Regions from separate parts of the Lysinibacillus sp. NPDC096212 genome, predicted to be linked through region 1. Evidence: riboswitches for the same ligand, from Rfam matches in the RefSeq annotation. Region 1 holds a riboswitch; the other holds the start of a gene.
The links. Region 1 has a riboswitch for cobalamin ahead of ACIQ7T_RS10265 (hypothetical protein). Riboswitches for the same ligand answer to the same signal wherever they lie in the genome.
Positions count from the first base shown of each region.

Region 2: another riboswitch for cobalamin. It lies ahead of mmgD (citrate synthase); the one in region 1 lies ahead of ACIQ7T_RS10265 (hypothetical protein).

Region 1 covers NZ_JBIWFQ010000008.1:58,696-67,017, reverse strand. The annotation lists gene ACIQ7T_RS10280 (tyrosine-protein phosphatase) at 1-62, opposite strand, end outside; gene ACIQ7T_RS10275 (hypothetical protein) at 210-461, shown strand; gene ACIQ7T_RS10270 (ABC transporter substrate-binding protein) at 698-1,660, opposite strand; gene ACIQ7T_RS10265 (hypothetical protein) at 1,662-2,204, opposite strand; cobalamin riboswitch at 2,404-2,609, opposite strand; gene ACIQ7T_RS10260 (hypothetical protein) at 2,844-3,392, opposite strand; gene ACIQ7T_RS10255 (C40 family peptidase) at 3,965-5,179, opposite strand; gene ACIQ7T_RS10250 (ABC1 kinase family protein) at 5,636-7,624, opposite strand; gene ACIQ7T_RS10245 (M23 family metallopeptidase) at 7,710-8,322, opposite strand, start outside.
Region 2 covers NZ_JBIWFQ010000034.1:26,333-34,654, reverse strand. The annotation lists gene ACIQ7T_RS24195 (acyl-CoA dehydrogenase family protein) at 1-670, opposite strand, end outside; gene prpB (methylisocitrate lyase) at 707-1,621, opposite strand; gene prpD (2-methylcitrate dehydratase) at 1,634-3,067, opposite strand; gene mmgD (citrate synthase) at 3,166-4,287, opposite strand; cobalamin riboswitch at 4,481-4,675, opposite strand; gene ACIQ7T_RS24175 (NUDIX hydrolase) at 4,923-5,420, shown strand; gene ACIQ7T_RS24170 (CPBP family intramembrane glutamic endopeptidase) at 5,876-6,271, opposite strand; gene ACIQ7T_RS24165 (alpha/beta hydrolase family protein) at 6,727-7,659, opposite strand; gene ACIQ7T_RS24160 (helix-turn-helix domain-containing protein) at 7,732-8,322, opposite strand, start outside.

The DNA.
Region 1 (8,322 bases):
CCCATATCACGAAAATTATAAACTGCTTCAAACGGAACAATCTTCATATCAAGCTGTTTCATTCACTGCACCTCTCTCTGTTAGCAAGCATGCTTACCTCTATATTATAGAACAATTCGATATAATACCAATTTTCGCACTAGGGAATGTCATACGCTACTTTGAACGCTGAGGGGGGGATTTCAGCGAATCTTTATTGAAGCGGGGAGATGGCCGTATTACCTGATCACTTTTTCATCAAAGCGGAGCAGTTATCCACTCTAACCGATCACTTTTTCATCAAAGCAGAGCAGTTATCCACTCTAACCGATCACTTTCTCTTCAAAGCAGAGCAGTTATCCACTCTACCTGATCACTTCTTCATCATAGCGGAGCAGTTATCCACTCCAACCGATCACTTCTGCTTCATAGCGGAGCAGTTATCCACTCCAACTGATCACTTCTTCATCAAAGCGGAGTAGTTATCCACTCTAACCGATCACTTCTGCTTCAAAGTGGATCAGTTATCCACTCCAACCGATCACTTTCTCTTCAAAGCGGATCAGTTATCCACTCCAACCGATCACTTTCTCTTCAAAGCGGATCAGTTATCCACTCCAACCGACACTTCTTCACCGAAGAGAAACGGGTTTTTACCCTGACATTTCACTATTATCCATCAAAAAAGCTGCCCTTGATAAAGGACAGCTCCAAAATACTATTTAAATAACTCAGGGTAAACTGCTTTTGCTATTAACTCAACAGCTTCGCCAATACGCGGACCCGGACGGTTTGAAATATCAGTGTCTATAGAATACACCGCTTTATTTTGAATGGCAGTGATTGAATTCCATCCATCACGAGAGAGGATTTCTGCCGTTGGGTTTTCCCCATAGTTTATGGTTGTTAAAATGACATCTGGATTTTTTGCAATAATATCTTCCTCAGATACCTTTGCCCAACTTTTGAGGTCAGCAAAAACGTTCTTAACATTTGCAGCATCTAAAATCTCTTGTTGGAATGTACCAGAACCAGGTGTATATATGTCTGGCTTCGGACTAATTTCTAAATAGATATTTTTTGGTTCTTTCACATCTTTAACTTTTGCTTGGACTTCTGCAATTTTACCTTTAATATCATCATTTAACTTGTCGCCTTTATCTTTGATTCCCATAACTGTTGCGATTTGTTGGATATCCCCGTACACATCATCAAATGTTTTAGCCGATTGAATGGCAAACACTTTAATACCTGCATCTTCGAGACCTTTTAAGGCATTTAAATTTTCTTCATCGCCTCCAGTTGTATAGGCAATAACGACATCTGGCTTTAACGCTAAAATACGCTCACTATTGAATTTTACAGAATCAGAAACACGTTCAATTTTTTGCGCTTCTTCCGGATACGTATCATATTCAGTTGCACCAACGATTTTATCCCCCACACCTAGAGCAAATAAAATTTCTGTATTACTTGGTTGCAATGAAACAATAGTTTTAGGTGCGGCAGCAAACTCTACTTCTACGCCACGGTCATCCTTAACTTTATAGCTAGTTTTCTCAACTTGTTGATCTTCCTTAGAAATAGTCTCTTTATTAATATCCTCTTTCGCGCCACAGCCAACTAAAACGAGTGCTAACATTAACACAGAAAGCCATTGTAGCTTAAACATTTTCTTCATTTCATTGATTCTCCTTTTTCTTTTTCATCGGGTATGACTTACTAATAAACGGTATTTCAGCAATACCAGCCTGCTGATTCATAAAGACAGCCATTACAAAAAAGACATTGGCTAGTAATCCTAAATAATCAAAGAGAATAGCAGGTACTTCCCGTTCTTCAGATACTTTGTGCAAAACGCGATATGATTTTTTCGCCTCACTACGGCATAAATGTAATGCAGTAGCAGCCTCTGTCCCTTGAGGTAATACAAAGTTTTGTATTTCATCCTTAACATGACTAACATAGAAATCATAGCGATTACTTAGCCAAGTCAAATTATCTTCAGTTACCGCCAATTTACCTCGTACTGAGCCATTTACATGGTAAGCCATTGGTAAAATGGCTAGTAAATCATCTACTACTACCTCTACCGTTTCCTTTTTTACCGCCACCAAAGCGACGCCAATATGTGTTGTAAGGCTATCTGTTCGAATTTCAAAATCTACCGTTGATGCCTTTTCACGCATAAATGGATAACAAGAATAACGTGCATCTTTTTTCAAATCTAAGTCCCCGCTTTCCTTCGTGAAAAATTCTTACTTTATTCACACCTTCTTAGGATTCCAGCAGGTGAAAGATAAGTGTACATAAAAAAACGTTGTTCCCACTCCTAAGGAAACAACGAAAATAACATAATAGTGTCGTATAGACACAACATAGCCTATGTAATTGCCGCATATTCTCCTAGCTTCCGAAGAGTTATCATACGTTCAAACAAAGGTCGGTCTCCTGGCTTGTACAGTTCACTACATTCAATCATGTTGTGAGTCATAAAAACCTTCCCATCAGATAATTCGACAGTGGTATATCTTTATGATTCCTGTACTTACAGTTGCGGAAACAGCTTCGGTTTTTCACCGAATTCCCGATTATGCTATAGTTTAGCACCCTTATTCTGCAAGAATTATTCACTTGTTTAGCAGTTTAACATAGATTAATAGGAAAAAATAGCTGTGGAATTAGAATAAACAAATACGATGGATAAAGATCATGCAGGTATCACCTTATGCACGCGGGTGTATTCGTTACCCCACGGGCATTTCACATGCTCGTGCAGGTATTTGTTATATTTCATAGATTGATGTTATAAAAGCTATCTCTCAACGAAAGCATGCGCAAAAAAAACAGCTATTTTACATCTTTTAACGGATGGCATTCTTATATTTCTTTTTGCATTTAACATCTTCTTCTTCTTCAATTAAACGTCGAGCAATCTCTAGTAGTTTTGGGTCATTCGTTGCATCGAATAGCTTTTTAAAAGATACAATAATATCATAGCGTATCAATGTCGGGTGCTTTTCGTCTAAGCATATTTGAAATCTTTTCGCCAAATATGACACGACTAAATCTCTTTGTACCTGCCCTGCTAAACCTATTCTCCAAATCGCCTGCAAAGTATGCCTCGAAGTTTCTGTTTTTTCATCATACGTTACTGCCCAAATCTTTAAGAAGTCCTCTAATACTCTTTCTTCGGGATCACTTTTTGCTGCCAATGCGCATAAAAATTGTGCAGCACTTGCACGTACATGTCCGTTTTTGTATGTAAGAGCTTGAACAAGTTGTTCCCAAACTGAATATGTCCAATCAACTGGTTCTTGCATAATTTTCATTAATTCTTCGTATGATTTGTATTGAATATCAAGGTCACGCTCTGTTAAATTACTAAAAAGTTGCAAAATCTCTTTTTCCATGATTCATCCCTACCTTTATTGTTTCAGAACGTAAAAATGGTAAACTTGTAAGTATTGTATTAATTTCTATCATTCGTTACTTTACTACTACGAAACTAAAGTCACAAACACTTTTAATTTCAAAGTAAGGTACCTAATTATTATATTTCAAAATTATCAGAAATGAGTATCATTATGCAAGGAAACATTTCTTTCGGCTATAAAAGACACATTTTACATGTTAGCTTTATAATCGGAATTAGCCTTCTATGAATCCAAGCGAAATACGCTATAACGATGGCAATCATTATATGGATAATTGATGCTATACCTTACATCGGCTCTATTTTCATTTTAGTAACTGGTAATATGGTAGTAAATATATCTACTTATGTAAATAAATTCATCCTAGATGTTATTTTACTCATTATTCATCGACTAGTCGAGCCTAAATTAATGGATCACTATATCAGGGATGATAGGTTTACTCGCAAAATCTTGAATACCGTCAAATATTAAAAAAGGTCATCTTTGTAATTTTTTTTACAAAGATGACCTTTTCGCTATTTAAATCGTCTATATAATAGTAGGGCTTATTGAATACGACCGAAGCCTACTAAATATTGATTCCACCAATCAAGTGATTCAATGACAACACCTTTATTTTGAGCATCGATCATCGTGTTATTTCCTAAGTAAATACCTACATGCGCTATGCCTGAACCATAGCTGAAGAATACTAGGTCACCTACACGTGCTTCACTTGCTGAAATACGTTGTGTTGCTAAATATTGTTGTGATGCTGTACGTGGTAAAGATACGCCTGCTTGTTTGTAAGACCATTGCACAAGACCTGAACAGTCAAATCCTGTTGATGGGTTACTGCCGCCCCAAACATAGCTACGGCCTAAGAATTGCTTTGCAGTTGAAATTGCATCACCTGAAGATGCAGTACCTGAACCAGAACCAACAACGACTTTTTGTAGTGATTTTTCATTGTTCGCTTTGCCACTATTGTTAGTGTTGCTAGTATTACTGTTACTGTTACTATTATTATTGTTACTAGTATTATTGTTAACGTCGTTATTTGTTGCTTGTACTACTGGAGTAGCTGCTTGAAGTGCACGTAAACGAGCTGCTTCTTCCTCTGCTGCTTTACGTTCTGCTTCTAAACGTTCTTCTTCTTGTTTCGTTGCAATTTGTGCCTTTAAAGCTAGAGATTTCGCTTCATTCTCAGCTTTTTTTACTTCCATTTCGCTTTCCTTTTGTTGAAGCTCTTGGAATTGTTTTTGAAGCTCTTTTTGTTTTTCATCTAATGTTGTTTTTTGTTTCTCTAAATTAGCCTTATCCGCTTCTTGTTGATCTACTAATTCTTGGTCAGCATCCATTAATGTTTTTACCGCTACGACACGGTCCATTAAATCTGCAAAGCTTTTCGATTCAAGAACAGCACTTAAATATATACCTACAGTGTTATCTTGAGCTTGGTATGCAGCCATACGTTCACTTAAAATTGTTGAACGTTGCTCAATACGTTTTTTAGTATCTACAATATTTGCATCAACTTCTTTAATATCTGCTTGTACTTTGTTAAATACTTTTACTTTTTCATCGATCTCTTTTTGTAAATTAGTTAATTCTTCTTGTAGCTTTTTAACCTCTGTATCTATTTTAGCTTTCTTATCAATCATTTGTTGAGATGTTTCTTCTGCGTGCACTACGGTTGGTTGAACTGTATTAAATAATAAGCCGCCAGCTAGTGCTAATGCTAGCACCATCGACTTACGCCATTTATTGCGTTTACCCACGTTATTCTTCCCCTTCACTAGTCAATTTCGCTCTTCGTATTTTAATGTAATCACTGGAACGATTTCTTTTATTTTCTCTTATATATTTATTAGCCTTTTAAAGTTTAGCATTATTAGCATAACTTTTATACTATTTCACGGCTTTTTAATCGTTTAGTAAAACTCGCAACATTCTTGTAATATTCACGTAAATTCTATTAAATTCTACAAAACTACATTTTATTCTACATAACAACGTTTTTAACTGCTTTACCATTAGACCCAATTTCTGTTTTGTAATGTTTTTGTAATATTTCTCGAGAACATTTACCCATTATGCCTCTGCATAATTGCGTCCAGAATCGGCTAAAAGAAGTTAAAATAAAAAAAGGTAAGGGAGCATTTCCCCTACCTCATCTTGTCGCAAATGTATTTCAATGAACAAAGATATTAATTTCCACTCCAAGTTGGCGCTTCCTATTGCCTCATAGAACGTAACGCTTGGATAGAAAGGCGTACCAAAAGTATGGCACATAAAAACAATCCCAAGTATGCAGCTGTATTTAAATAAACAGCGTATGCATCACGAATAAATTGCGAGATTGCTAAAAGTGCTACAGAAACAATGCCAAAGGTAATACCTACGAGAAGTAAGACGAAACGGGAAAACAAATTTGTAATAAAACGAGCATTATCCTCATCCGAAAAAACATCGTGATGTAAGATAATTTTTCCACTCTCTACCCGTTGAATGAGCTGGTTAACTCGTCTTGGCATTTTGCGCAATGCCGGAATAAGCATTGCTAATTCTTCTTGTAAACGTTCCTTCGTTGCCATCGGTTCTTTAAATGGCTTCAGGAAGGATGCTCGCATATATGCAGATGAAAAATCTTTTGCTTCCGTAAAAATATCAAAATTCGGGTCAATTACCCGTAAAGTCCCCTCTAATGTTACTAATGAACGCAGCGCTAAACCTACTGCTGGATAGAAAGCAAGACCAAAATCCCGAACAACCGTAAATAACGCATGTATTAATTCTTCTGTCGGAATTCGATCCACGTAAGAAATTTTCAAGAGAATTTGATCAATTGCTTGTTCTATCTTTGCACGATCTGCATGATCAGCGTTTTCAACCAATAATGTTACACCGTCAAATAAAGTATTTGAATCATTTAGATGAATCCCCATTAAAATTAGCTTTAAGCCCTCTTGTTGTGTAGCTCCCAAACGGCCAACAGCCCCAAAATCAAGGAGGATCGGTGTGCCATCCGTCTCATCAATCTGAATATTTCCTGGATGTGGATCTGCATGAAATATACCCGAAACAAGCATCTGTTCAATGAAGGAGTATAAAACAGTCCGTGCAAACTGCCTACGATTATTTCCTAATCGATTAAATTCAGCCGCAGCATTTGCAACGCTTTTCCCCCGTACATATTCCATGACAATAATATTTTCATTACAGTATTTTGTATAGATTTTAGGAATCTTCACCTTATAATCGCTTTTAGTAAGAGCATTCGTCACCTGCAATGTATTACGAGCCTCAATATCTAAATGAACTTCCTCGCGTAACCCATCGCCAAATCCTTTAGCAAGCTCTCGAAAACCAAGTGACTCAGCCCATGTAGATTTGTTTGAAAGCCAATTGGCAAATTCCTCTAAAATATCGAGATCGTCTCGCATGATTTCCTTCACGTCTGGACGTAGTAGCTTCACCACGACTTCATCAAAATTTTTCAATCGTGCCTTATGTACTTGTCCAATAGATGCTGCCGCAATAGGCTCCATTTGAAAGCTTACAAATATTTCATTCATAGGCTTCGGAAGTGAATCTTCTAAAATTTGTGATACCTGCTCTGACGATAAAGGCTTCACATTATGTTGTAGCTTCTCTAACTCGTCAATAAAAATAGGCGAAAACAGTTCCTTACGAGTAGAAAGTACCTGACCAAATTTAATAAATATCCCACCACATTGCTCCAAAGTTATCCTTAAAGCAACGGCAAGCTCCTTTTCATTTTCTCGTTGTCTTGCGTATTTAATCGTTTGAACAACACCATTTGTCACTGCTATTTTTAACACCTGACGCAAACGCTTTTGCTGCCGCCAGTAACTACGAAGGCGCAATAATAAATTTTTTTTGCCATTCCGACGATCTCTAGCTGTAATACCACTTGGATCAAAAAGCTCAAAAACGAGGTAGAGTAACATCGAAATTAGTAGCATGCAACCAATCCAAACAAGTGTACTAACCTCTGTCACTGTTTGCATCATTGGTTCGTATAAAAAATCTGTATGGCGTAAATAGGTATACCAATAAACAAAGGACGTTAGCGTCACACTAATAACTACAGAAAGAACCCTACGTATAAAATTAATATTTGAACCAATTAATCGACCACTTACAAAATAAATAAGCACTGATACAACAATGAGTTCGATTAAAAATTTCAAAAAAATCAACAGCGTCACCTCCGATGCTACTTCCTAATACTGCTAGTATAACAAAATACGACCTGTACATCTTTGTATAAAGCCAGAGAAATAGTTACTTTAATAAAGGGTGTGGTTCTATAATAGTATCTTTTTTCGGCATGAGGTCACCATCTATATCTTGAAAAAATAGAGGCAGTCCTTCCGCTAAGACAGGATGTATAACTTTCGTTGGATCTTGTCTTTGATGGTGAATATGCAAATGAGGCTCCGAGGATGAACCGCTATTTCCAACACGCCCTATGAAATCTCCAGGTTCTACAGTATCTCCAACTTCAACAGATACGCTACCTTTTTTAAAATGATTAAGTAAAAGATACGTACATGTTTCGTTTATTTTTATGTACACGTAATTTCCTTCAATCGACTTAAAATCTTCTGTCCCTGGTGTAATGTCAGCTTCATTATTTGAAACAGCAATAACAACTCCAGAAACAGGTGAGTAAATTTCTTTATTCCATATTCTGTAATCCTCATTGCTTTCACTATTAATATTATATGGTTCCATTACTAAATCGTAGGCCCATCTCTCTGATGCCCATACTGCATGAGGCAAATTATCTTTAACATCATTACCGCCCCACCCAACTACAGTTTCTGCAGTTAAAGGCCAGCTTACAGTTATAGATGGTTGGGCACGTTCAATAGTGTTCGGGTAAGCATAAGAA
Region 2 (8,322 bases), on a different contig from region 1:
CTTCCAAAATAAGGGTAGCTGTCGAAGATCCTTTAATGCCCATCTTCTCTTCTTCTTGCCCAACAGAAACCCCTGTAAAGGTACGTTCTACAATGAAAGCAGTCATTCCTTCGATTGTTTTCGCAAAAACGACAAAAATATCTGCTAGCTGAGCATTGGTAATCCATTGCTTTTCACCGTTTAATACCCATGCTGACCCATCTTCATTCAAAATCGCATTAGTTTTGGGACGTAATGCATCTGAACCCGCTTCTGGCTCCGTCAGGGCATAAGCTCCAATCCATTCACCTGAGGCCAGCTTTGGTAAGTACTTCAGCTTTTGAGACTCATCCCCAAAATAGACATAGGGCAATGTGCCAACTCCTGCATGAATATTGTAGGATACGCTAAAAGAGCTCCCATAGCCCATCCTTTCTGCAACTAGCCCTGAGATTGTTTTATTGAGTTCAAGACCCCCATAAGCTTCGGGTATTTCAATATCAAGTAAACCAAGGTCACCTGCTTTTTGAAATAATTGACGAGTGACATCATATTGATGCTGCTCAATAGCTGAAATATTAGGTGAAACATCCTGTTTAATGAACAACTCTGCAGTTTTTGCTATGAGCTTTTCCTCATCCTGAAAGTCCTCAGGTGTAAAGATCGTCATTTTGTCTTCTAGTTTATCCATACTAGCCCTCCTTGAAAGAAAGAGGAGAAAAGCAAGTTACTTTATTTCCTCTTTAGGTAAAATGGTTTTCGCCAACTCACTATCTAAATCTTCGAATTTGTAATAAGAAATGGATTCATATAACTCACTTCTAGTTTGCATATCCTCGATAACTTCTTTTTGAGTCCCTGTATTTTTTATTAATTCAAACACTCGTTCATATGCTTTGGCTGCTACTCTCATGGATGTAACGGGATAAATAACCATCGAATAGCCCATTTTTTCGAACTCCTTAGCCGTATAATACGGTGTTTGTCCAAATTCAGTCATATTGGCTAATAAAGGAGCATCTAACTCACTTGCAAATTGTTTAAACTCTTTTTCTGATTGTAGAGCCTCTGGAAAAATAGCATCCGCTCCAGCTGCTACATAGGCTTTGGCTCTAATGATAGTCTGTTCTAAGCCTTCTACAGACCTTGCATCTGTTCGGGCAACAATAAGTAAAGTAGGTGCTATTTGTTTAATCATTTTTATTTTTTGTATCATTTCCTCTTGGGAGACGAGTGTTTTACCATTCAAATGACCACATTTTTTAGGAAGATTTTGATCCTCAAGCTGGACAGCAGCCACCCCTGCCTCTACCATTTCACGAGCTGTGCGGGCAACATTTAATACACCACCAAAGCCAGTATCGATATCCACTAGAATTGGTAAATTAGTAGCTCGGATAATATCGCTAGCACGCTGAGCAACTTCATTTGAATAAATCATTCCTAAATCAGGTAAGCCCCTGCTCGCTGTGTAAGCAGCTCCAGAAAGATATAATGCCTCAAAGCCAACTTTTTTAGCCATTAAGCCGGCCATTGCATCATGAGCTCCTGGTATTTGCAAAATAGCTGAACGAGTGATTAAAGCTCGAAATTGTTCTGCTAATTGTTTTTGTGAAACTGCTTCATTGACAATCCACGCCATCTATATAACCTCCTAAATAAATAGATCTACAAATTCATGAACATAACTATTTTCAAGAAGCTCTTTTTCAGCACAAATCTGATTAATGGTACTTAATTGTTTTTGAGAATAATGTGTACTCATGTTTTGCTGGAATTTATCAATGATTTGAGGGAATGCTTCCTCACGACGGAAACGATGTCCTAAAGGATATTCACACTCAACTAGCTCTGATGAAGTGCCATCTTTGTAATAAACTTGAACAGCATTGGCAATCGAGCGTTTTTCAGGGTCTAAATAATCAATTGTATATTGAGATTTTTCAACGACCACCATTTTATTTCTCAAGTCATCGATACGTGGATTTACGGCCACATCATCTTCATAGTGATCTGCTGTAATGTCACCATAGATGAGGCCAATAGCTGTAATGTATTGAATACAATGATCACGATCAGCTGGGTTATTAAGAGGTCCCTCTTTATCGATAATACGAATGGCAGATTCATGTGTAGTAATTTCAATTCTTTCAATTTCATTTAATCGATTTTTCACTTCATGATGTAAATGTACGGCGCATTCAGCAGCGGTTTGTGCATGGAATTCGGCTGGATAAGAAACTTTGAATAGAACATTTTCCATGACATAAGATGCAAGTGGTCTAGCAAGTGTTAATTCTTGTTTATTAAAGAGAACGTCTTGGAATCCCCAGCCAGGTGCTGATAAGGCAGTTGCATAACCCATTTCGCCCTTCACAGCCATCATGGCTAATTGCACTGCCCTGCTTGTTGCATCTCCAGCAGCCCATGATTTTCTAGAACCAGTATTAGGTGCATGTCGATATGTTCGTAAGCTCGAATTATCAATCCAAGCATTTGACAGTGCATTGATAATTTCTTGATGAGAGCCACCTAATGCCTTTGTCACAACGGCTGTTGTCGCAATTTTGACAAACAGAACATGATCTAAACCTACACGATTTAAGCTATTTTCTAGTGCTAGAATACCTTGTATTTCATGGGCTTGTATCATCATTTCTAAAACGTCTTTTACTTTAAGAGGCTCTTTACCCTCTGCAATACGTATGCGACTCAAATAATCTGCAACAGCTAATATGCCACCTAAATTATCTGATGGATGTCCCCATTCAGCCGCAAGCCAAGTATCGTTATAATCCAACCAACGAATCATACAACCGATATTGAAGGCGCCTCTAACTGGGTCAAGAACATAGGGAGTCCCCGGAATACGTGTACCGTTTGGGACGACTGTACCTGGTACTACTGGACCAAGAAGTTTCGTACATTCAGGATACTGTAAGGCTAAAATGCCACAACCCAAAGTATCCAATAAAACATAACGTGCTGTTTCGTATGCCTCTTCACTTGTAATCGTTGTATTTAATACGTAATCAGCAATATCAGTTAGTAATTGATCTGTCTTAGAAATTTCATTTGTTTTAATCATCTATATCTTCCTTTCATTGCATAATTTTGCTATACTAGTATACTGATGGACATTGGTCAGAATGCCCATCAGCTCTATGGCGAGTTGTTAAAACTTGATTATACCGATAATTCTTCAAGGTTATGACGCTCGCCAATATAATTGACACGAGGTCTAAATAATCTATTATTGTCATGCTGCTCTATAACATGAGCACATAAGCCGATTGTTCGTGATCCAAAAAAGATTGGCGTATATATTTCAATCGTCAAACCAAGCATGTAATACACGGGTGCTGCATAATAGTCTAAATTTGGGTACAAACCTTTTTTCTGTACCATCACTTTTTCACCAGCTTCACACATGTGATATAAGCGGTCATCCCCTTGCTCCAAACATAATTTGTGCAAAGCCTCTTTCATAATTTGCGCTCTTGGATCCATCTTTTTCATATATACACGGTGACCAAAGCCCATAATTTTTTCTTTATTTTGTAGTTTGTTTTCTAGCAATGTTTTAAAGCCTTCAACTGTTTTCGCTTCTAGAAGCATATACATCACTGCCTCGTTTGCCCCACCATGTAAATTACCTTTCAATGATGCGACAGCCCCAGTTAAAGCACCATACAAATCAGATTGTGTAGAGGCGATTACGCGAGCTGTAAACGTCGAATTTGGCATCTCATGTTCACTATATAAAACGAGTGACTGATCAAAGATTTCTTCTTCTAACGCAGTTGGTTTTCTGCCAGTAATCATGTAATAAAAATTAGCACTATAGGAAAGCTGGCTATCAGGCTCCACGACGTCTTGACCATTTAATACTCGATAGCTATTCGCTACGATGTTGGGCATGCCACCTAAAAGTCTATATGCTCGCGTCAAATTCATTTCAGTAGAACGATTATTGATGTGCTGATCATAGCCTGCTAAAACAGAAATTCCTGTTCTAAGTCCATCCATAGCATGTGTCCCATTAGGCAATAACTTGAAAATTTGAAAAATCTCTTGTGGAACCTGATAATTAGATTTCAACTTGTTCTGTAAATCAGCTCGTTGCTCGGTAGTTGGTATTTCCCCATGCAACAATAAATAGACAATGTCTAAATACGAATATCTCTGTGATAATTCAATCAAATCATAGCCTCGAATGACAATTTGACTTCCTACAGTGTCTAAAAAAGATAGCTTTGTTTCAGCGGCAATAATACCATCGAGACCGGGTGAATAATTTAACTCCATTCATTACAACCCCTTTGTTTAATTATTCTTGTAAGCGTTACCATTCAAACACAAAAGAACAACAAAAAAACAACTTCTACCCCTTTGAGAAGTTGTTAATCTACAAAAACATGACAGAGCAAAAAAACAGTGAATTCATGTAAATTCACAAAGATCATGCAGTAGCTAACACCTCCCTATCCTCGTAGGTCAATTGATGCTTTTCTTAGTGGCAGGTCTCCTGACTTATGATCAACGCTACAATAACACCTTCCCATTTTGACAAACAAAACAGTGGACTTGTTATCGAACTCCTAAATACAGTTGCGGGACAGTGTTGGACTCTCACCAACTTCCCTTTTAATCAAATGGAATCAAATCCATTTGAACCACCAAAATTTAGCATATTCAATTTGTCTATTCACCTTAACATAGAGTTTTCGAAACAATCAATATAGTTGAGATTTGGAGAAGCTTGAACATAAAAAGCTATTTTTCATTTTTCAAGAACTATTCTACTTTTTTTAGCACTATTTTGTACAAAAAAGATTGTTAATCAATACCATTGAAACTATTTTTATAATTTGTAAGTAAAATAGAGGATTCATATTTTGAAAAGGCGAATATTTTTTAATGACAAGTATTAGGGGGAGAATATGGGATATATTTCAGAATTAAGGAAACTTATCGGTAGTAGACCAATTATAAGCATCGGGGCGACAATTCTTGTGATAAACGATGATAAGAAAATACTCTTTCAACATCGTTCGGATACGTTGGATTGGGGATTACCTGGGGGCTCAATGGAACTAAACGAAACTTTAGAAGAAGTTGCTTGCCGTGAGCTCTATGAAGAAACAGGACTTGTGGCCAATGAATTTGACTTGATTGGTGTTTTTTCGGGACCAGATTATTATTTCCAATATCCAAATGGGGATGAAGTCTATACAGTCATTCATCTTTATGTTGCTAAAAATGTAAGTGGTGTATTGGAGAAAAAGGATGATGAGAGTTTGAATCTTACATATTTTGGTGAAAATGAGCTCCCAGATAATATGGAAAAGAGAACAAAAAATCTATTAGACAATCTAGAAGATAAATTGTGGGATTTAGGTAGTTCTTTTGCAAATAATAATAGAAATTTTAGTAAATAAAAACATTTGCTACGGATCCTACGTCTGATTGGATCGTTGCTAATGATTTTGTTAAACTACAAGCCTTAACTTCAATGCCTGGGCCACTATTATCAAACGGCTGTCAGGTATTTTAATACCAGTAATATTTGTTATCAATATTACTATTAAATAACTATAGCTTATAAAGAATTATAAGAATCTAGTTTCTATATATCAATTCTATAATTTCTATGATAATCATAGATTTTTTCTATGATCTTTCGTTCAATTCTCAGTTGGAATAAAAAAATGAAAATAAAAAGATTCCTTTGATGCACATTTTCGGAGTACCGAATGCCAACAAAAGATTCTTTTTATAACTCATTTATCAATAACTTTAAATTCACAAGGTTATTTTAGTATAAAATTCTATTAAAAGGGTATTTCGAATCATTACCAATGATTACTTTTTCGTTTATGTCCATTACTTCCGATTAGATAAATAATGGCGCTATTACATGCGGTATGAGTATATGCAACACAAAGTCGATAGAAAAGTGAGCAATTATAGCCGACTCCAGACCCTTTTTCCAGTAGAGCCAACCATAGATAACGCTAAGAGAGCCGTTAAGCAATACCGCCCGGAGGATTACGTCGCTAGTGATGGCGGTTATCGCGCCCGTGATTCCGATATGACCGAGGCCAAAAATAACCCCTGTTATAATAATAGCCAACCACACGCCGATTTTAGTTGGTCCCCTATCTTTCGCCTTTTTGATTTTGGAAGCAATCCAAACCAAAAGCGTCATCAAAAAAAGCCGGAATAATATTTCTTCTGCCGTACCGCCATAGAAAATCGCAAGCGCGGATTTCCAAACTGGAACCGCCATTTCCGCCTTCATTAGTTCAACAGACATATTCCAGAAAGGGATGCACAGTAAAACGACAAGGACACCGCCCAAAATGCCCCAAAGGACAGATGAACCGAGTATAGATTTCTGATAGCCCTTTCACTTTTCACCACCTGTAGTTCCCTCCAAAATCGGTGCGCTAAATCCAATATGTCGCGCCAAAAGCAATCCGAAAAAGCTTGCCAGCACACCTAACACCAGTGTTTGTGCAATCTGCGCAGGTATGATGATCTACATAGGTGCGTTATCTGGCAGCGGCGCAAGCGCGTACGTAAACGGTTTAACCATTACGCCCGTCACGACGCATACGGCAATAAGTAGCAAGAATAGTTTCCAGTTTATTATCTTTTTCCTGATGCAGTTTTCTCCTAAGAAATTATTTCGTGCCTATAGTTAGAAAATAAAACTAGCTATTGTTATTTACCTCCTGATGACTATTCCAATACCGAATGAATCCAATCGGCAATATCATTGATCACTTGTTGATCGACATGTTGTGCAACTTTATACTCTTTTTTTGCTTTTCGTATCTCTCCATAAACAAAAGGCATGAAAGCATGATTTAGGTTTAGATAGAGTTTATACGTTACATTGGATCTATCTCCCAATATTCTTTTGTAACCATTAAAATCCTTTTCCACTGATACATGGAAATCTTTTTCTCCTTGTAGAATAAATATGGGCTTATTTAATTCCTTGAGATAATTGGCAGATGGATGTTCGCCCATTTCTTTTAGGTAGTAGGCTCTAACATATTTTCCTAAAACTGAAGTTGATTTTGCTTCTTCATCACTTAGGTTATAGATGTTGTCAAACTTTGATGATAATGCTGCTATTTGTTTTTTTGCAATTACTTTCAAAAACTTATTCAATGAATTTAAAACTTCGTTATTTTGATCCATTAGAATTTCTTCAAATTTGCGTGGAGAACCACCCATAATAATGATTCCAGCAAACTTACCGCCTTCTGCATCAATTCGCGGAGCTAACATCCCACCTAAACTATGACCGATAATAAATATTTTGTTTGAATCAATACGTGAATCACTTTGCAAAAAATTCGCAGCGAGAATTGCATCCTCAATGGTTTCTTCTTTCACTGTTAATCCAATATCCTTTCTCATTTCTTTACCATATACGAATGTTCTTTTATCATATCGCAGCACTGCAATTCCTTTTCCAGACAAACCATTTGCAAGATCCTTAAAAGGATAAATATTTCCGATTTTTTCATCCATGTTGCTTGGACCAGAGCCTTGAACCAATACAACTGCAGGAAATAATCCTTTTGTTTCATCAGGAATGGTTAATATTCCATTCAGTGGGTACTTTGTTTCAGCACCTAAAACAATTTTTTCTTCAACCATTATATTTACCTCCTTATATTGACAACCAAAATGTAAGTGAATACATCAAGTTGGCCCTATCAGTAGTTCATTTCAAATTTGTGCTTTTAGTTTTTCAACAATACTTTTGAATTTCGGTTCATTGTGCAATGGGAAGAATGCAGGATTTTCTATAACACTTTGTACGATACTTTCTTTTACTATCTTTTCGTCTCTAGGAGCTTCAATATCATAATCCTTCAGCCAGTTTTCAATACTGTCAAAAAAGAAATCTCCTTTCAATTCGTACGGTAAAAGGACGTTCGTACAAATGTATGTGTATTTTTCGAGCATTTCCAATGCTTTTTCCGCTTCTTTTTGCATCATATAACCTTGCGCCGCAGCCATATAAAGCAACGACAACAAATTAGGGTCCAGTTTTTCTACTTTAAAGACTTTTGATATTTCGATAAAACGTTCAAGTGCCTGCTCAAATTTTTCAGGATGATTGGCTACCAACAGCAAGTATGACTGTGCAGGTGCAAGAAGGCCGTGGAGATGTTGATACAAACTGACCTGTAAAGCTTCCTTGGCCTTCTCTAAATTCCCTGTCATTTGATAGGCTTTGGAGAGTAAAAAGTTATCACTAATCGGCGGCTTCATTGTTTCGTCAAGCAATTCCAAAGCTTCCGCCGGTTGATTTAA